DNA from 2 places in the Rhodococcus indonesiensis genome. Region 2 is predicted to be linked to the other one. Evidence: riboswitches for the same ligand, from Rfam matches in the RefSeq annotation. Region 2 holds a riboswitch; the other holds the start of a gene.
What was found. Region 2 has a riboswitch for cobalamin ahead of cobN (cobaltochelatase subunit CobN). Riboswitches for the same ligand answer to the same signal wherever they lie in the genome.
Positions count from the first base shown of each region.

Region 1: linked by a shared signal. The riboswitch ahead of ACM26Y_RS04640 (ABC transporter substrate-binding protein) and the one ahead of cobN (cobaltochelatase subunit CobN) in region 2 are both predicted to bind cobalamin.

Region 1 is NZ_CP180630.1:992,779-1,000,637, reverse strand. It holds gene ACM26Y_RS04670 (helix-turn-helix transcriptional regulator) at 1-739, opposite strand, end outside; gene ACM26Y_RS04665 (hypothetical protein) at 828-1,289, shown strand; gene ACM26Y_RS04660 (DUF1304 domain-containing protein) at 1,286-1,690, shown strand; gene ACM26Y_RS04655 (hypothetical protein) at 1,697-2,527, opposite strand; gene ACM26Y_RS04650 (ABC transporter ATP-binding protein) at 2,454-3,236, opposite strand; gene ACM26Y_RS04645 (FecCD family ABC transporter permease) at 3,233-4,342, opposite strand; gene ACM26Y_RS04640 (ABC transporter substrate-binding protein) at 4,339-5,367, opposite strand; cobalamin riboswitch at 5,486-5,605, opposite strand; gene ACM26Y_RS04635 (hypothetical protein) at 6,040-6,288, shown strand; gene ACM26Y_RS04630 (hypothetical protein) at 6,307-6,642, opposite strand; gene ACM26Y_RS04625 (LLM class F420-dependent oxidoreductase) at 6,766-7,743, opposite strand.
Region 2 is NZ_CP180630.1:4,244,627-4,252,485, forward strand. It holds gene cobN (cobaltochelatase subunit CobN) at 1-2,647, opposite strand, end outside; cobalamin riboswitch at 2,714-2,941, opposite strand; gene ACM26Y_RS19490 (cobalamin biosynthesis protein CobG) at 2,934-4,004, shown strand; gene ACM26Y_RS19495 (precorrin-8X methylmutase) at 4,001-4,651, shown strand; gene ACM26Y_RS19500 (precorrin-2 C(20)-methyltransferase) at 4,648-6,171, shown strand; gene cobM (precorrin-4 C(11)-methyltransferase) at 6,223-6,984, opposite strand; gene cbiE (precorrin-6y C5,15-methyltransferase (decarboxylating) subunit CbiE) at 6,981-7,859, opposite strand, start outside.

The DNA.
Region 1 (7,859 bases), 2.3 Mb from region 2:
CGCCGGTGGTGTCGCGGATCCGCGTTCGGAACACACCCGACCTACTCGAACGCGCGCCGAACGCGGCGGCGCGCACCATGACGGCCAGCCGTCCCGGTGCGATCTCGTCGAATCGCTCCTCCCAGTCGCGGGCGGCCGCCGTGAGCGCGAGCGGCTCACCTCCGGCCCCGGTCAGGACCACCGCCGGACCCGGTTCGCCCCGGTTCGAGGGGGCGGTGGCGCACACGGCGGCGCGGGTCGCAACCGCTACCGCCGGCGCCACCTGCGTGAGGAACTCGACCTCCGCATCGGTGAAGTCCACGGCGGACCGAACGAACCCGGCTGCGCCCCAGCACAATTCCCCGATCCGGAAGATCACGCGCAGTTCGTGGTCCACTCCGAGCGGACGCCACACCTCGGCGTGGCGAAGACAGTGGGCAACCTCGTCCGGGGGCAGATCCGATCCCCGGGTCGCCGTGCGGCCGGTGCGGAACAGTTCGGCGAAGGTGCCGGGGTCGTGCCCGCGGTACTCGCTCTCGGCGAGCAGCGGTTCGTACTCCGGCGGAATCCGGTCGGGGCCGCTGGTCATGGAGCCGAGCGTCAGGGACCGGGGATCGATCATCGCCCAGCACGTCAGGTCGCTGCGCACCGTCCGGCCGACGAGTTCGATGGCACGCTCGTGCACCTGGGTCACGTCGGCGCCGGCAGCGGCGAGCGCCACGACCTCCCGGCCCACCTTCTCCGCCCGGATCTCGAGCATGACCCCAGTATGCGCTGACGGCGGGGCTACCACCCATCCCCGTTTCCGGGGATGGGCCACCGTCCGGGCGCTTCCTAACGTGACAGACATGACCGACAACACCGAACTCTGCAGGATGGGCGAGGGCCGTCGTCTCACCCTGCCCGACGCCACCGTCACGGCCCTGTCCACCGGCGCACACGCCGGCGGGGCGTACGAACTCTTCCTCGTCGAGGCGCCGCGCACCGTGCCGGTGCCCATGCACGCCGAACCGTGGGCCAAGTCGTATCACGTTCTGGGGGGCCGGATCCTGGTCCGTTCCGGAACGGACGTCCACGAACTCGCGGGCGGGGACACGATCACGGTCGCGCCGGGAACGATGAACTCCTTCACCGTCCTGACCGACACCGCGACCTTCCTGCTGATCGCGGCCGGGACGTCGATGAGCGGCTTCTTCGGCGCACTCGACGGCCTCGACCCCGCGCAGGCGCCGGACGAGTCCGCCCGCGCTCTCCGAGCGGTCACCGAGAGGTACGGGGTCGCGCTCGCGGCGGAGGGGGGTGCACCATGATCACCCTCGCCCAGATCGCCGCGTCGGCGGCCGCGGCCGTGCACCTGCTCGCGTTCGTGTGGGAGACGCTGCTGTTCCGGCGGCCGTCGGTCCACGAGGACGTGTTCCGCATTCCCTCCGGCGACGTCGCGGCGGTGCGGATGTGGGCGTTCAACGTCGGCTTCTACAACCTGTTTCTCGGCGCCGGCGCGCTGATGGGGGTGGCCCTGTGGCGGGCCGGCGAGGACACGGTCGGACGCGCACTCGTGCTCTACACGTGTTCGTTCATGTTCCTCGCCGGGATCGCCCTGTTCGTCTCGGACCGTCTGGCCATGAGCCGGCCCCGCGGTGCCGGGCTCGTGGGTGCCGCGGCGCAGTGCGCGCCGGCGCTGATCGCGCTGATCGCGCTCGCGACGACCTGATCCGCCTCACGTCCGTGCGGCGACGTACCGCCGCAACGCCGCGTCGCGGTCGGCCGGTGCCCGGCGCGGACAGCTCGTGCACTTGTCGCTGTCGGTCGCGCAATAGATCAGGCAGCAGGAGCTGCGTCGCACGAAACGCCGTCCCGATTCCGGCGAGCCTGGCGCCGCCGTCACGGTCCCGGTCGGCCCCACGTCGACGAAACGCGGTGGCATCAGCGGCGGTACGGACAGCACGGCGGCAAGGGCGCATCCGTCCTCGGCGCGGTGGGCGGCACGCCCGGCGTCGAGAGCGCGATTGGCGATCGAGTCGGACGCGACGGCCCACAGCGCCCGCTCCGAGACACCCGACACCCCCGCCAGCGGCGAGACGATCGCCGACAGCGCCGGCCCGAGAGCACGCGCGAAGGCGTCGGCCCCGGTCAGCAGGTGCGAGGACCGTACCGCGCCGAGGTAGCCGTCCGGCCGCAGCGTGCAGCGCCACCGGGCCGGGTCGGGGTCGGGGGCGCTGCCGGTGGCGAGGAGCATCGCGACGGGTCCGGCCACGAGTGTCGAACTGGCCGAGTACCACCAGAGCGTGCCGGCGACCCGCGGGTCGGGGCAGTTCCATCTGCGCCCGGTGTCGCGGACCCGTTCGGCCAGCCAGTGCGGATCGGTCGTGACCGCGCCCCGGACGACGACGGACCCGAGGTCGACAGTATGCGCGAAGTCGCCGAGCAGGGACCGGGCCGCGGCATAGGCACGCGCCACGGCGTCGGGGTGGCTGTCAGGCATCGGCCGGCCCCCGGACGTCGAGGGTGCGCCGGCCGTCGCGGTCCACACCCACCTGGGCGCGGACACCGAAGACCTCCGCGAGCAGTGCGGGTCGCAGCACGTCCTCCGGAGTTCCTTCGGCGACCACCGACCCGTGGTCCAGCACCGCCATGCGGTCGCAGTATTCGGTCGCCAGCCGCAGGTCGTGCAGCGTCACCAGGACGGCGAGCCCGTCCGAGGCGAGGCTGCGCAGTAGCTCCAGCACGGCCAGCTGGTGACGCAGGTCCAGGTGATTGGTCGGCTCGTCGAGCAGCAGCACCCGGGGTTGCTGGGCCAGGGCCCGGGCGATGGAGACACGTTGGCGCTCTCCCCCGGACAGGGCGAGCACGTCGCGGTCGGCGAGGTGCAGCAGCCCGAGCCGGCCGAGCACGTCCTCGACGACCGCCCGGTCGTCGTCGCCGAACGGCTCGAGCCAGCCGCGTCGGGCGGTGCGTCCCAGCCGCACCGATTCGCGGACGGTCGTCCCGCCGAGCGCGACCGGTTCCTGGACGCCGACCCCGACGAGACGGGCGAGGGAGCGGCGCTTGATGTCGGTGACGTCCCGGTCGTCGACGGTGATCGCGCCGGCCCCGACCGGCACCGCGCGGTAACAGGCACGCAGCAGGGTCGTCTTGCCGCTGCCGTTGGGTCCGACGAGGGCGAGTACCCGGCCCGCCGCCACGTCGAGGTCCACCCCGTCGAGAACGATGCGTTCGCCCAGCCGGGCACGGACCCCGGTGGCGCGCAGGCGGATCACAGGGCCCGCCCGTAACTGCGCCACAGCATGACGAGGAAGGCGGGTGCCCCGAGCAGGCCGGTGACGACCCCCACCGGTAGTTCGGTCGAGCTGCTGACCGAGCGGGCGACGACGTCGGCCAGGACCAGCGCGAGTGCTCCGGCCACCGCCGCCACGGGGATCGACCGGACGCTGTTGCGGCCGACGAGGTGACCGGCGACGTGCGGGATCAGCAGTCCGATGAAGCCGACGGTCCCCGAGACCGCCACTGCCGCGGCGGTGAGCAGCGAGACCGCGAGCAGGATCAGGATGCGGAACCGCCGCACGTCCAGTCCCAGCGCGGTCGCCCCGTCGTCGCCGACGAGCAGCAGGTTCAGCTGGCGGCCGCACAGCAGGACGCCGCCGCCGACGACGAGCAGGACCAGTGCGGGCACGGTCAGCATCGACCAGGTCGCATCCCCGAATCCTCCTGCCAGCCAACGCATCACGGTGCCAAGCTGATGGTCGTCGCCGAGGACCAGCAGGGTGAAGGTGGTCGCCGCGGAGAACACCATCGACATCGCCACGCCGACGAGGACGATCGCGGTGACGGCGTGGGCGCGCACACTGACCGCGACCGCACCGGCCAGCGGGACCAGGGCTCCCAGGAAGGCCGCGAACGGCAGGGTGAAAACACCGAGTGCGCCGCCACCGACACCCAGGACCGTCACCAGCACCACCCCGAACCCGGCACCGGAGGACACGCCCAGCAGATAGGGATCTGCGAGCGGATTGCGGGTCACCGCCTGCGCCACCACGCCGGCGATCGCGAGCGCGGCACCGACGACGGCGGCCGTCAACGCTCGGGGCAGGCGGGAGTCGACGACGATCGCTTCCCGCGCCGCGGTCCACCACGGCGTGAAGGTTCCCGGTGCGAGGCGGTGCACGACGATCGCCCACACGTCGCCGAAGGGGATGTTCACCGTGCCCAGCGACACGGCGCCCGCCAGCGCCAGCACGAGCGCGGCGAGCAGCGGCGGCAGGATCAGCCACAGTGAACGATGTGGCGCGCCCCCGGCACTCTCCCGGACCGCCGGGGCCGGCGCGTGCGGCGACGAGGGGCCGGTCAGGGTGCCGGCGGAGGTCATTGCGCGTCCGGGAACGCGGCCGGGTGCAGTCCGCGGGCGATCGTCGCGACCGAGTCGACCATGCGCGAACTCTCGAAGAAGTCGTCGAGCGGCACGACGACGAAACGGTCGTTACGCACGGCGGGCGTGGTGGCCACGATCGGCTGGTTCTTCAGATAGGCGATCTTGTCCTGAGCGCTGGTCGCGCCGTAGTCGAGTACGACGATCGCCTCGGGCGCACGCTCACCGACGATCTCCCAGCCGGTGGTGAAGTACGGCTTCGGGCCTTCGGCGGTGATGTTGTCGGCGCCGGCGTAGTCGGCGATGAGGTTGCCGATGCCCACGCCACCGACCGAGAGCGGCTCGGCTTCGCCGGAGTCGTAGAAGAAGGTGCGCACGGGTGCGACGCCGGCCTGCTCCAGCCGGGCACGTACCGCGTCGAGTTCGGCGGTGATCGACTCGGTCAGTTCCGCGGCCTGCTCCTCGGCACCGAGCAGAGCGCCGAGCTGGGCGAAGTCGTTCTCCAGCAAGGCGATATCGGAGAACCCGGCACCGCAGTACTCGGAGAACAGGAACGTGTGGATACCCGCCTGCTCGAGCGTGTCCCGACCCCGGCCGGTCTTGTCGTCGAATGCGCTGCGCATCCCGCCGACGACCAGGTCCGGTTCGAGGTCGCGGATCTGCTCGTACGTCGGGTACTCGGCGGCCAGCGACGGGATCGCCCGGAACTGCTCGGCCGTCTCGGGGAGCGGGTCGTCCTTCTCGCCGTACCCCATGCCGACGATGCGGTCCCCCACACCCATCTGGATCAGGGTTTCGGTGACGTGGTCGTTCATCGACACGATCCGCTGCGGAGGCGCGTCGTAGGTGGCGGTGCGACCGCAATTGGTGATCGAGACCGGTTCGTCGAAGGCCGCGGCGGACGGGCCGGCGCCGGTGTCGGTGTCGGCACCACGCGAACAGCCTGTCAGGGCCGCGGTGGCGACGGTGAGGACGGCGAGAGCCGCCGCGGCATCGCGGGCGGGACGGCGGAAGTCGACGGGCATGGGACCTCGTGCTCTGCTCAGGTGGCACGAGGCAGACTCCGGCACGGCAGCGGCCCCGGACAGAGGTCACCGACTACCCTGCTGGACTCCATCTCGTAGACCACGACGAAATACCGGAGTCGCGCACGTCCATGCAGGCGATCGGGCTCACCGTCGGGTGGACGGTCTACCGTTGCGGGTCAGCGCCGGACTCGGACCGGACTTTCCCTGCATGGGCGTCAGCAACGCTGCGGTCATTATGCATGTCGAGGATCGGCACGGATCGCAGGGCCGGTCCCGAATGCCCGGGTCCCCGGGACGGCGTCCGAGGCGCCGTCCTCTCGTCCGAGCCGGGTGCTCGAAATTCACCCCCGGTTTCACCCCGTTCGCGGGCCCTCACTCCGGCACCGCGGCAGGCTCCGATGCGTTGCACACGAGGGAGGCTGTCGGACAGGCCGCACTCTCGTGCAGCCGGAGCCGTCGCTCCCGGCCCCTCCTCGGAGGGGATCGCGCCGGAACGTCGAGTGGGGATGCGGACCGGCGGCCGGTCACCGCGCAGGGGGCGGTGGCCGGCGTCCGGGCGCGTGCAGGCCTGCTCCACGAAACCCAGAGTTCAAAATGCGGCCATCTGCCGGAGACCCACCGCCGCGACACTGGACGCACAAAGTGTCAACGACGGACGGGGAGACACTGATGTCCGAGAACTTCGCCCACCGAACCGATCCTCTCTTCGCTCTGCCGCCCGCGACGGCGCCCCACCCGATACGCCTCGACGACCCGGCCCCGGCCCGCACGATGCCCGGCCTGCGTCCGCGGCTGGGTAGCGTGCTCGGCACCGTGGTCTCCGCGGGGGCCGTCGCCACCATGGTCACCGGCTTCGTCGCGGTCGGTACCGCCGCCACCGTCTCCGGTCTGATCTCGGCGGTGCGGCTCGGTCCCTGAGCGTTCCGGGGAACTTCCTCAGTTGCCGAACTGCACGCTGTCGACGACGACGTCGGACCCGAACAGTTCGCGGGCACGGGCGAGGGCCGCGTGACGCACCTCCGGCTCCGACAGCCTGATGGGCAACGCCAGGGTCAGCAGCGCCGAACGACTGCCGGACCTGGGCTGGGTCCTGACCCGGCACACCCAGTCCACCGTTCCACCCTCCCGGCGCGACGCCAGCTCGGTACGCGCGACGTCGCGGGCCGAACACGGCAGGGCCGGATCGGTTGTGCGTTCGAGCTCGGCCACGAGGTCCTCGAGACGATCGGTGCGCCACTGACGCAGTCCGGCTACGCGCGTTTCGACGTTCATCTCGGCACCCTTCGACGCCGGACGACCGTCGGTTGCGGTCTCGGGACCACACGGATCCGAGGTCTGCGGCGTCAGCGAAAACTGACTTCTACCGAGACCATCGCGGTGGGAGCCGCCCGCGTTTCACGAGCCCGGCAGCAGACTCCGCAGCGCCGGCAGCAGTTCCCGTTCGGCCCACCGGATGAACGGTTCCTGCCGGTCACCGCCGATCTGGACGAGGGCGACCTCGGTGAACCCCGCCTCGACGAACGGCCGGACCTTGTCGACGTACTCGTCGATGTCGTCGCCGCACGGCAGTTGCGCCCCGACCTGTTCGGGCGTCACGAACTGGGTCGCGGCCGCGAACGAGGACGGTGCGGGCAGATCCGGGTTGACCTTCCAGCCGAGGCCGAACCATCGGAACTGCTCGTGTGCCCGCTGCACAGCCGCGTCCCGGTCGGTGTCGTAGGAGACGGCGATCTGCCCGACTCGTGGTTTGCCCGCTCCCCCCGCTTCGTCGAACATCCGGGTCAGGTCCGGCTCGGGTTCGGTGGCGACCATGAGGTCGGCCTTCTCCCCGGCGAGGGAGCACGACCGCGGACCGGAGACGGCGATCCCGATCGGCACCCTGTCCTCGGGCAGGTCGTACAGGTGAGCGGACTCGACGTCGAAGTAGTCGCCGCGGAAGTTCACGTTCCCCCCGTCGAACAGTGCCGAGATGATCTCCACGGCCTCGGCCAGCATCTCGTGCCGGGTGCCGACGGCGGGCCAGCCCTTGCCGACGACGTGCTCGTTGAGGTTCTCCCCCGCACCCAGTCCGAGGCGGAAGCGGCCCCCGGACAGGATCTGCATCGTCGCTGCCTTCTGCGCCACCACCGCCGGGTGGTAGCGCAGGATCGGGCAGGTCACGTAGGTCATCAGCGGGATCCGCTCGGTGGCCTGCGCCGCGGCGCCGAGGACGGACCACGCGTATCCGGAATGTCCCTGTTCCTCCAGCCACGGGTTGTAGTGGTCGCTGATCACCGAGAAATCGAAGCCGGCCTGCTCCGCCATCTGCACGTCGCGGACGAGGTGGTCGGGCCGGGACTGCTCGCAGAGCATGGTGTAGCCGAAGTCGGTCACTGTTCGTTTCCTCCCGTGGTCGGTGTCGGGCGCCGCGCCGAGGCCGGCGATCCACCGGATACCCAGCGGCCGTCTCGGTACACGACAGTCGGGGAGGAGCTACCGGGATACCGGCT
Region 2 (7,859 bases):
CGTCCCATTCGGGGCGCACGCCGATCAGGGCGAGCACCTCGGCGATGTCGTCGCCGGAGGTGCGCATCGCGGAGGTTCCCCACACCGACAGACCCACCGACGGCGGGTAGTCGCCGGTGTCCGCGCGGTACCGGTCGAGCAGGTTGTTCGCCAGGGCCACGCCGGTGTCGTAGGCCAGCCGGCTCGGCACTGCCTTCGGGTCGACGGTGTAGAAGTTGCGACCGGTGGGCAGCACGTTGACCAGGCCGCGCAGCGGCGACCCGGACGGACCGGCGGGGACGTAACCGCCGTCGAGGGCGTGCAGCACCGCGTCGAGTTCGTCGGTGGTGCGGGCCAGGCGCGGCACGACCTGCTCGGCGGCGAAGGCGAGCACCCGCTCGACCTCCGGATCCTGCTGTCCCAGAATCTGTTCGACGACAGTGCCAGCGCACTCGACGCGCCAGCCGGCGTCCTCCATGCCCTGCACCAGGGCCCGGGCCTGGGACTCGACCGCGTCGGTCTCGGTGAGCGGCGCATCCGGCTTCAGACCGAGCGCGGTGCGCAGCCCGGGCACCGCGTGCGCCTTGCCGCCCCACACCTGCGCGGCCCGCAGCACCGACAGCACCAGGTTCACGCGGGCCTCCCCGACGGGCGCCGTGCCGAGCACGTGCAGGCCGTCGCGGATCTGCGCGTCCTTGACCTCGCACAGCCAGCCGTCGACGTGCAGCAGGAAGTCGTCGAATTCGGCGTCGTGCGGGCGGTCGTCGAGACCGAGGTCGTGGTCGAGCTTCGCGGCCTGGATCAGCGTCCAGATCTGGGCGCGGATCGCGGGCAGCTTGGCCGGGTCCATCGAGGCGATGTTGGAGTACTCGTCGAGCAGCTGCTCGAGCCGGGCGATGTCGCCGTACGACTCGGCCCGCGCCATCGGCGGGATCAGGTGGTCGACGATGGTGGCGTGGGCGCGTCGTTTCGCCTGGGCGCCCTCCCCCGGATCGTTGACCAGGAATGGGTAGATCAGCGGCAGGTTGCCGACGGCGGCGTCGGTCGCGCAGGCCGCCGACAGGCCGGCGTTCTTACCGGGCAGCCATTCCATCGAGCCGTGCTTGCCCAGGTGGACGACGGCGTCGGCCCCGAAGCCGTTCTCCACCCACCGGTACGCGGCGAGGTAGTGGTGCGACGGTGCCATGTCCGGATCGTGGTAGATCGCCACCGGGTTCTCGCCGAACCCGCGGGGCGGCTGGATCATCAGCACCACGTTGCCGGCCTGCAGGGTGGCGAGCACGATCTCGCCGTCCGGGTCGGCACTGCGGTCGACGAACAGTTCGCCCGGGGCCTCGCCCCACGCCTCGGTCATCGCGCCGGTCAGCTCGGCCGGCAGGTCCGCCGTCCACTCGCGGTAGCGCGCCGCGCTCACCCGCACCGGGTTGCCCGCCATCTGCTCGGCGCTGAGCCACTCCTCGTCCTGGCCACCCGCGGCGATCAGGGCGTGGATGAGCGCGTTGCCCGCCTCGGCGTCGTCCTCGGTGTCGAGGCCGGGAAATCCGTCGCCGAGGTCGTAGCCGCCCTTGCGCAGCGCGCGCAGCAGCCGGATCGCGGAGACGGGGGTGTCCAGGCCGACGGCGTTGCCGACGCGGGAGTGCTTCGTCGGATACGCCGAGAGCATGATCGCCAGCCGCCGCCGGGCCGGTGGGATTCGTCGCAGGCGGGCGTGCGCGACGGCGATCCCGGCGACGCGACGGCACCTTTCGGGGTCGGTGACGTAGCGCGGTAGGCCGTCGGCGCCGAATTCCTTGAACGAGAACGGCACCGTGATGATGCGGCCGTCGAATTCGGGGACGGCGATCTGCGTCGCGGAATCGAGTGGGGAGACACCCTCGTCGGATTCGGCCCACGCGTCGCGTCCCCAGGTCAGGCACAGCGCCTGCAGGATCGGAACATCGAGGGCGGCAAGCGCTCCGACGTCCCAGGCATCGTCGTCGCCGCCGGCGGAGACGGTGGCCGGGCGGGTACCGCCGGCGGCGAGGACGGTGACGATCAGGGCGTCGAGGGTGCCGAGTTCGGCGAGCAGATCTGCGGGGGCCCCGCGCAGGGTGGAGCAGAAGATCGGCACGGCCACGGCGCGGCCGGTGGCGTCGACCTCCTGCGCAAGATCACGGACGAAGCGGGTGTTTCCGCTGGTCTCGTGGGCGCGGTAGTACAGGATGCCCACCTTCGGCAGGGCGGGATCGGGCGCGGCGGGCGCGTGGCTGCCCCACTCGGGCAGCGCGGCCGGCGGATCGAAGCCCTCGCCGGTGAGCAGGACGGTGTCGGACAGGAAGGCGTGCAGCTGGGCCAGGTTGGCCGGTCCACCTTGCGCCAGGTAGGCGTGGGCTTCGGTGGCGATGCCGACGGGGACCGTGGAGTGGCTCATCAGCTCGGCGTCGGGCAGCTGCTCGCCGCCGAGCACGACGACGGGTGCGCCGTGCGCCAGGACCGCGTCGATGCCGTGCTGCCAGGACCGCACCGAGCCGAGGATGCGGACGATCACCAGGTCGGCGCCGTCGAGCAGGCGCGGCAGCTCGGTGCCGACGTCGAGGCGCGACGGATTGCCCAGCGCGTACTCGGCGTCGGAGCTCAGCGCCGACAGCAGGTCGGTGTCGGACGTGGACAGCAGTGCGAGCCGCGTCACGGCCGGGTCCTGCGCAGTTCGATTCCGCGCAGCACGAATTCGGTCATGTTCAGTCTCCAAACCCTCGTGGACTTCCCGTGCCGTGGCCGGTCTCCTGGCTGACGGATCGTCGCTGCTGCGCCGACCTTCCCGGACGTGCGTCCAGTGGTCTCCGGACCGGCGGACCGGTCCGGACGAGGGCGAGCAACTACCCGCTCACAGTGGCGAGGGCCGCGCCGGTCTCACACCGGCTTCCCGAGCACCACGGCAGGTGGAGCGTAGCGCACGTGTGCAACCATGTGCCCCCATGGTCGACCTTCCCCCGGCGCCGGCCCAGGATCGGTGTCCCGGTCTGCTGCGCCCCCACCTCGCCGCCGACGGCGCGCTGGTGCGGCTGCGCGCGCCCGGCGGCCGGCTCCCGGACGGCGGCCTGCAGGCGCTGTCGGATGCGTCGGTCGCCTTCGCGGACGGCGACGTGCACCTCACCTCGCGCGGAAACCTGCAGCTCAGAGGCGTCGAGGTGGACGCGTGCGGCGGGGTGCCGGCCGGCCTGGTCGAGGCGGTGACCGCGGCCGGGTTCCTGCCGGCGCCGTCGCACGAACGGGTCCGCAACATCGTCGCCTCGCCGCTGTCCGGGATCACCGGCGGCCGTGTCGACATCCGCCCGCTGATCGGCGCGCTCGACGCCGCCCTGTGCGCCGAGCCCACCCTCGCGCAGCTGCCGGGGCGGTTCCTGTTCGGGCTCGACGACGGCCGCGGCGACGTCACCACCCTGCGCTGCGACCTCGCCGCGGTGGCCGTCGAACCCGGACTGTTCCGCGTCACGATCGGCCGGCGCTCCGGCCCGGTGGTGCCGGCCGGGCGGGTCGTCGGGACCCTGGTCGACCTCGCCCAACGGTTCGCGGCGATCCGCGACACCAGCTGGCACGTGCACCGACTGCCGGAGGCCGGCGCCGAACTCGGCGGTGGTGCCCCGCTGCCGCCGCCCGCGCGGTACACCGTGCCGTACGGCCCCCTGCCCGGAGCGGTCTCGGCCCTGGTCCCGCTGGGCATCCTCGCCCCCGCGATGGTGGCGGCGCTGCCCAAACGAGACGTGATCGTCACCCCGTGGCGCGGCCTGGTCCTGCCCGGCGAGCACGATCCGCAGCCGCTGCACGACGCCGGGTTCGTCCTCGACGGCACGTCGCCGTGGACCCGCACCACCGCATGCACCGGCGCGCCGCGGTGTAGCCTCGCCGAGGGCGACACCCGTGCCACGGCCCGTCGCACCGTCGCCGATACGCCGCCACCGGGCCACCTGCACGTCGTGGGGTGCGAACGGTCCTGCGGCGCACCGAATTTCCCCCACACGCTTCTGCTCGCGAGGAACCCGGCATGACCCTGTCCCCCCCACCCCGCCGCTACGACTACGTCACCGACGGCGCCGACATCTACGTCCGGTCGTTCGCGACGATCCGCGCCGAAACCGACCTGTCCGCGATCCCGGCGGACGCCGAGAAGGTCGCGGTGCGCATGGTGCACGCCTGCGGGCAGACCGACCTGACCCGCGACCTCGCGATCCACCCGGACCTGGTGTCCGCGGCGCGCAGGGCGCTGCGCTCCGGCGCGCCGATCCTCACCGACGCGCACATGGTCGCGTCCGGGGTGACCCGCACCCGGCTGCCGGCGGACAACGAGGTGCTGTGTTTCCTGCGCGACCCGCAGGTACCCGATCTCGCGTCGGCGTGGGGCACCACCCGCTCGGCCGCGGCGGTGTCGCTGTGGGAGGACCGCCTCGACGGCGCCGTCGTCGCGATCGGCAACGCACCCACCGCGCTGTTCCACCTGCTCGAGCTCATCGACGCCGGCGGCCCCCGGCCCGCCGCGATCGTCGGGGTGCCGGTCGGGTTCATCGGCGCCGCCGAATCCAAGGAGGCGCTCGCCGCGCATCCGCTGCAGATCCCGTACCTGGTCGTGCGGGGACGGCGCGGCGGCTCGGCGATGGCGTCGTCCGCGATCAATGCCCTGGCCCAGGAGGCGGAGTGAACGACACCGGACGGTTCTACGGAGTGGGCCTCGGCCCCGGCGATCCCGAGCTGATCACCCGCAAGGCGGCCCGGCTGATCGAGCAGGCCGACGTGATCGCCTACCACTCGGGCACTCACGGCCGGTCCATCGCGAGGGGCATCGCGGCCGAACTGATCCGGGAGGGGGTGCACGAGGAGGCGCTGATCTACCCGGTCACCACCGGCACCACCGACCACCCCGGCGGCTACGACGGGGCCATCGCCGACTTCTACGACGAGTGCGCGGCGCGCCTGGCCGTGCACCTCGACGCCGGCCGCACCGTCGTCGTGCTGTGCGAGGGCGACCCCCTGTTCTACGGCTCCTACATGTACCTGCACGACCGCCTCGCGAACCGCTATGCGACGGAGGTGGTTCCGGGCGTGACGTCGGTGTCCGCGGCCGCGGCGGCCGCGGCGGAACCGCTGGTGCGGCGCACCGACGTGCTCACCGTGCTGCCCGGCACGCTGCCCGAGCCGGAACTGGCGCGCCGTCTCGCCGACACCGACGGCGCCGCGATCATGAAGCTGGGCCGCACCTTCCCCGCGGTCCGCTCCGCGCTCGCCCAGGCGGGCCGGCTCGACGACGCGGTCTATGTCGAGCGCGCGTCGATGGGCGGGCAGCGCATCGTCCCCGTCGCCGACGTCGACGCCGATGCGGTGCCGTACTTCTCGGTGATCCTCACCCCCGGCGACCGCGCACCGCGCAACCGGGACATCACCGACCGGTCCCGGCCCGTCGTCGCCGAGGTTCCGGACACGGTCGCTACCCGTGAGCTGCTCGTCGTCGGTCTCGGGCCCGCCGACGAGAAGTGGCTCACCCCCGAGGCCGCCGCCGCGCTGGCGTCCGCCGACCACATCGTCGGGTACGGACCCTACGTCGACCGCGTGCCGGTCCGGCCGGGACAGCAGCGGCACGCCAGCGGCAACACCGTCGAGGTGGACCGGGCCCGCTTCGCCCTCGAGCTGGCGCTGTCCGGCGAGCGGGTGGCCGTCGTCTCGGGCGGCGACGCCGGAGTGTTCGGGATGGCCTCGGCGGTGTTCGAGGCCGCACAGGATCCGCGCTTCGCCGAGATCCCGGTGCGGGTGCTGCCCGGCGTGTCGGCGATCCAGGCCGTCGCCGCGCGGGCGGGCGCCCCGATCGGCGGCGACTTCGCGGTGCTGAGCCTGTCGGACCGGCTCAAGCCGTGGGAGGTGATCGAGCAGCGGCTCACGGCCGTCGCGCAGGCCGACCTGGTGCTGGGCATCTACAACCCGGCATCGCGGTCGCGGACCACACAGGTCGCGCAGGCGCGGGCCGTGCTGCTGCGGCACCGCCCCGCCGACACCGTCGTGGTGATCGGCCGCGACGTCGGCCGCCCCGGCGAGTCGCTCGAGGTGACCACCCTCGAGAAGCTCGACCCGGACGCGATCGACATGAAGTGCCTGATCGTCGTGGGCTCGTCCGGCACCGCGGTCACCGCGACCGGCGCGGTGTGGACGTCGCGCTCGGTGCGGCCCTGAACATTCGCGCGGCAGGGATCCGCGCACGTCACGGCATGCGCGGATCCCGATTCAGCGCGTGAAGCCGCTGCGGTCCCGCGCCGGGTCGTACAGATGCGAGCACGCGACGTCCGCCGACCGCACGCCCAGAGCCCGTCCGACGACGATCACCGCGGTGTGCCGCAGTCCCGCCGCCTCGACCTGGTCGGCGATGTCGGTGAGCGTGCCGCGCAGCACCAGCTCGTCCGGGCGGGACGCGAACGCCACCACCGCGGCCGGACAGTCGGCGCCGTACTCGACGCTCAGTTCCTCGGCGAGGACCCGGATCCGGGTGATCGCCAGGTGCAGCACGAGGCTCGCGCGCAGTCCCGCGACGCGGGCCAGGGCCTCGGTGTCGGGCATCGCCGTCGAGCGGGCCTGCGTGCGGGTCAGCACGACGGTCTGCACCAGCTCGGGCACGGTCAGCTCCGCGCCGAGGGTCGCCGCGGCCGCCGCGTAGGCCGGCACACCGGGCGTGACGTCCCACGGCACCCCCGCGGCGTCGAGCCGGCGCGTCTGCTCGGTCAGGGCCGAATACAGCGACGGGTCACCGGAACACAAGCGGACGACGTCGAGGCCGCGCCGGTGGGCGTCGACGAGGTGCGCGGTGATCTCGTCCAGGTCCAGGTGCTGGGTGTCGACGAGCCGGGCATCGGGACGGCAGTGCGCGAGCACCTCGCCGTCGAGATATGTGCCGGCGTAGAGCACCACCGGCGCCTCGCTCAGCAGCCGCGCCGCCCGCAGCGTCAGCAGGTCGGCCGCACCGGGGCCGGATCCCACGAAGTGAACTGTCATCTCTCGCCTTTCGTCACCTGCCACTGCACCACCGGGCGCAGCGCCTGCCACCCGCTGAACCCGCCGAGCGGCGCGGCCTGCTCCACGGTCAGCCGGGTCAGTTCCCCGCCGTGGCTCTTCCACCACTGCGTCAACGTCGCCTCGGTCTCGAGGGTCACCGCATGCGCGACCAGACGCCCACCCGGACGCAGCCGGGCCCAGCATGTTTCCAGCACCCCCGGAATCGACCCGCCGCCGCCGACGAAGACGGCATCGGGGGTGTCGAGGCCGGTGAGTGCGTCGGGGGCGGGGCCGCGCACCACCACGACCGACGGGACGCCGAGCCGCGCGGCGTTGCGTCCGATCCGTTCGGCGCGCGCCGCGTCGCGTTCGATCGCGACCGTGCGGCAGCGCGGATCGGTGCGGGCCCATTCGATGCCCACCGACCCGGCGCCGGCCCCGACGTCCCACAGCAGTTGCCCCGGCCGCGGTGCGAGCGCGCACACCGCGGCGAGCCGGATCGGTCGTTTGGAGATCTGACCGTCGTGCTCGAACGCGTCGTCGGGCAGGCCGGGCGTCGTGGGATATCCCTCGGCTCCGCAGCATTCGATGCAGACGATGTTGAGGGCGGGCGCGTCGCCGGACCAGTCGTCGGCGGTGGCGGTGCGCCGCGCCTCCTCGGGTGCGCCGAGGTCCGACAGCACGGTCAGGACGCTCGCACCGAACCCGTCGCGACGCAGCAGGTCGGCGACCCGCGCCGGGGTGGACCCGTCGGAGGAGAGCACGATCAGCCGTCGGCCCGGCCCGAAGGCGCGGCGGACCGCGTGCACGTCGCGGCCCACCAGGGTCACCACGTCCACCGATTCGGCGCTCCACCCCATGCGGGCGCGGGCCAG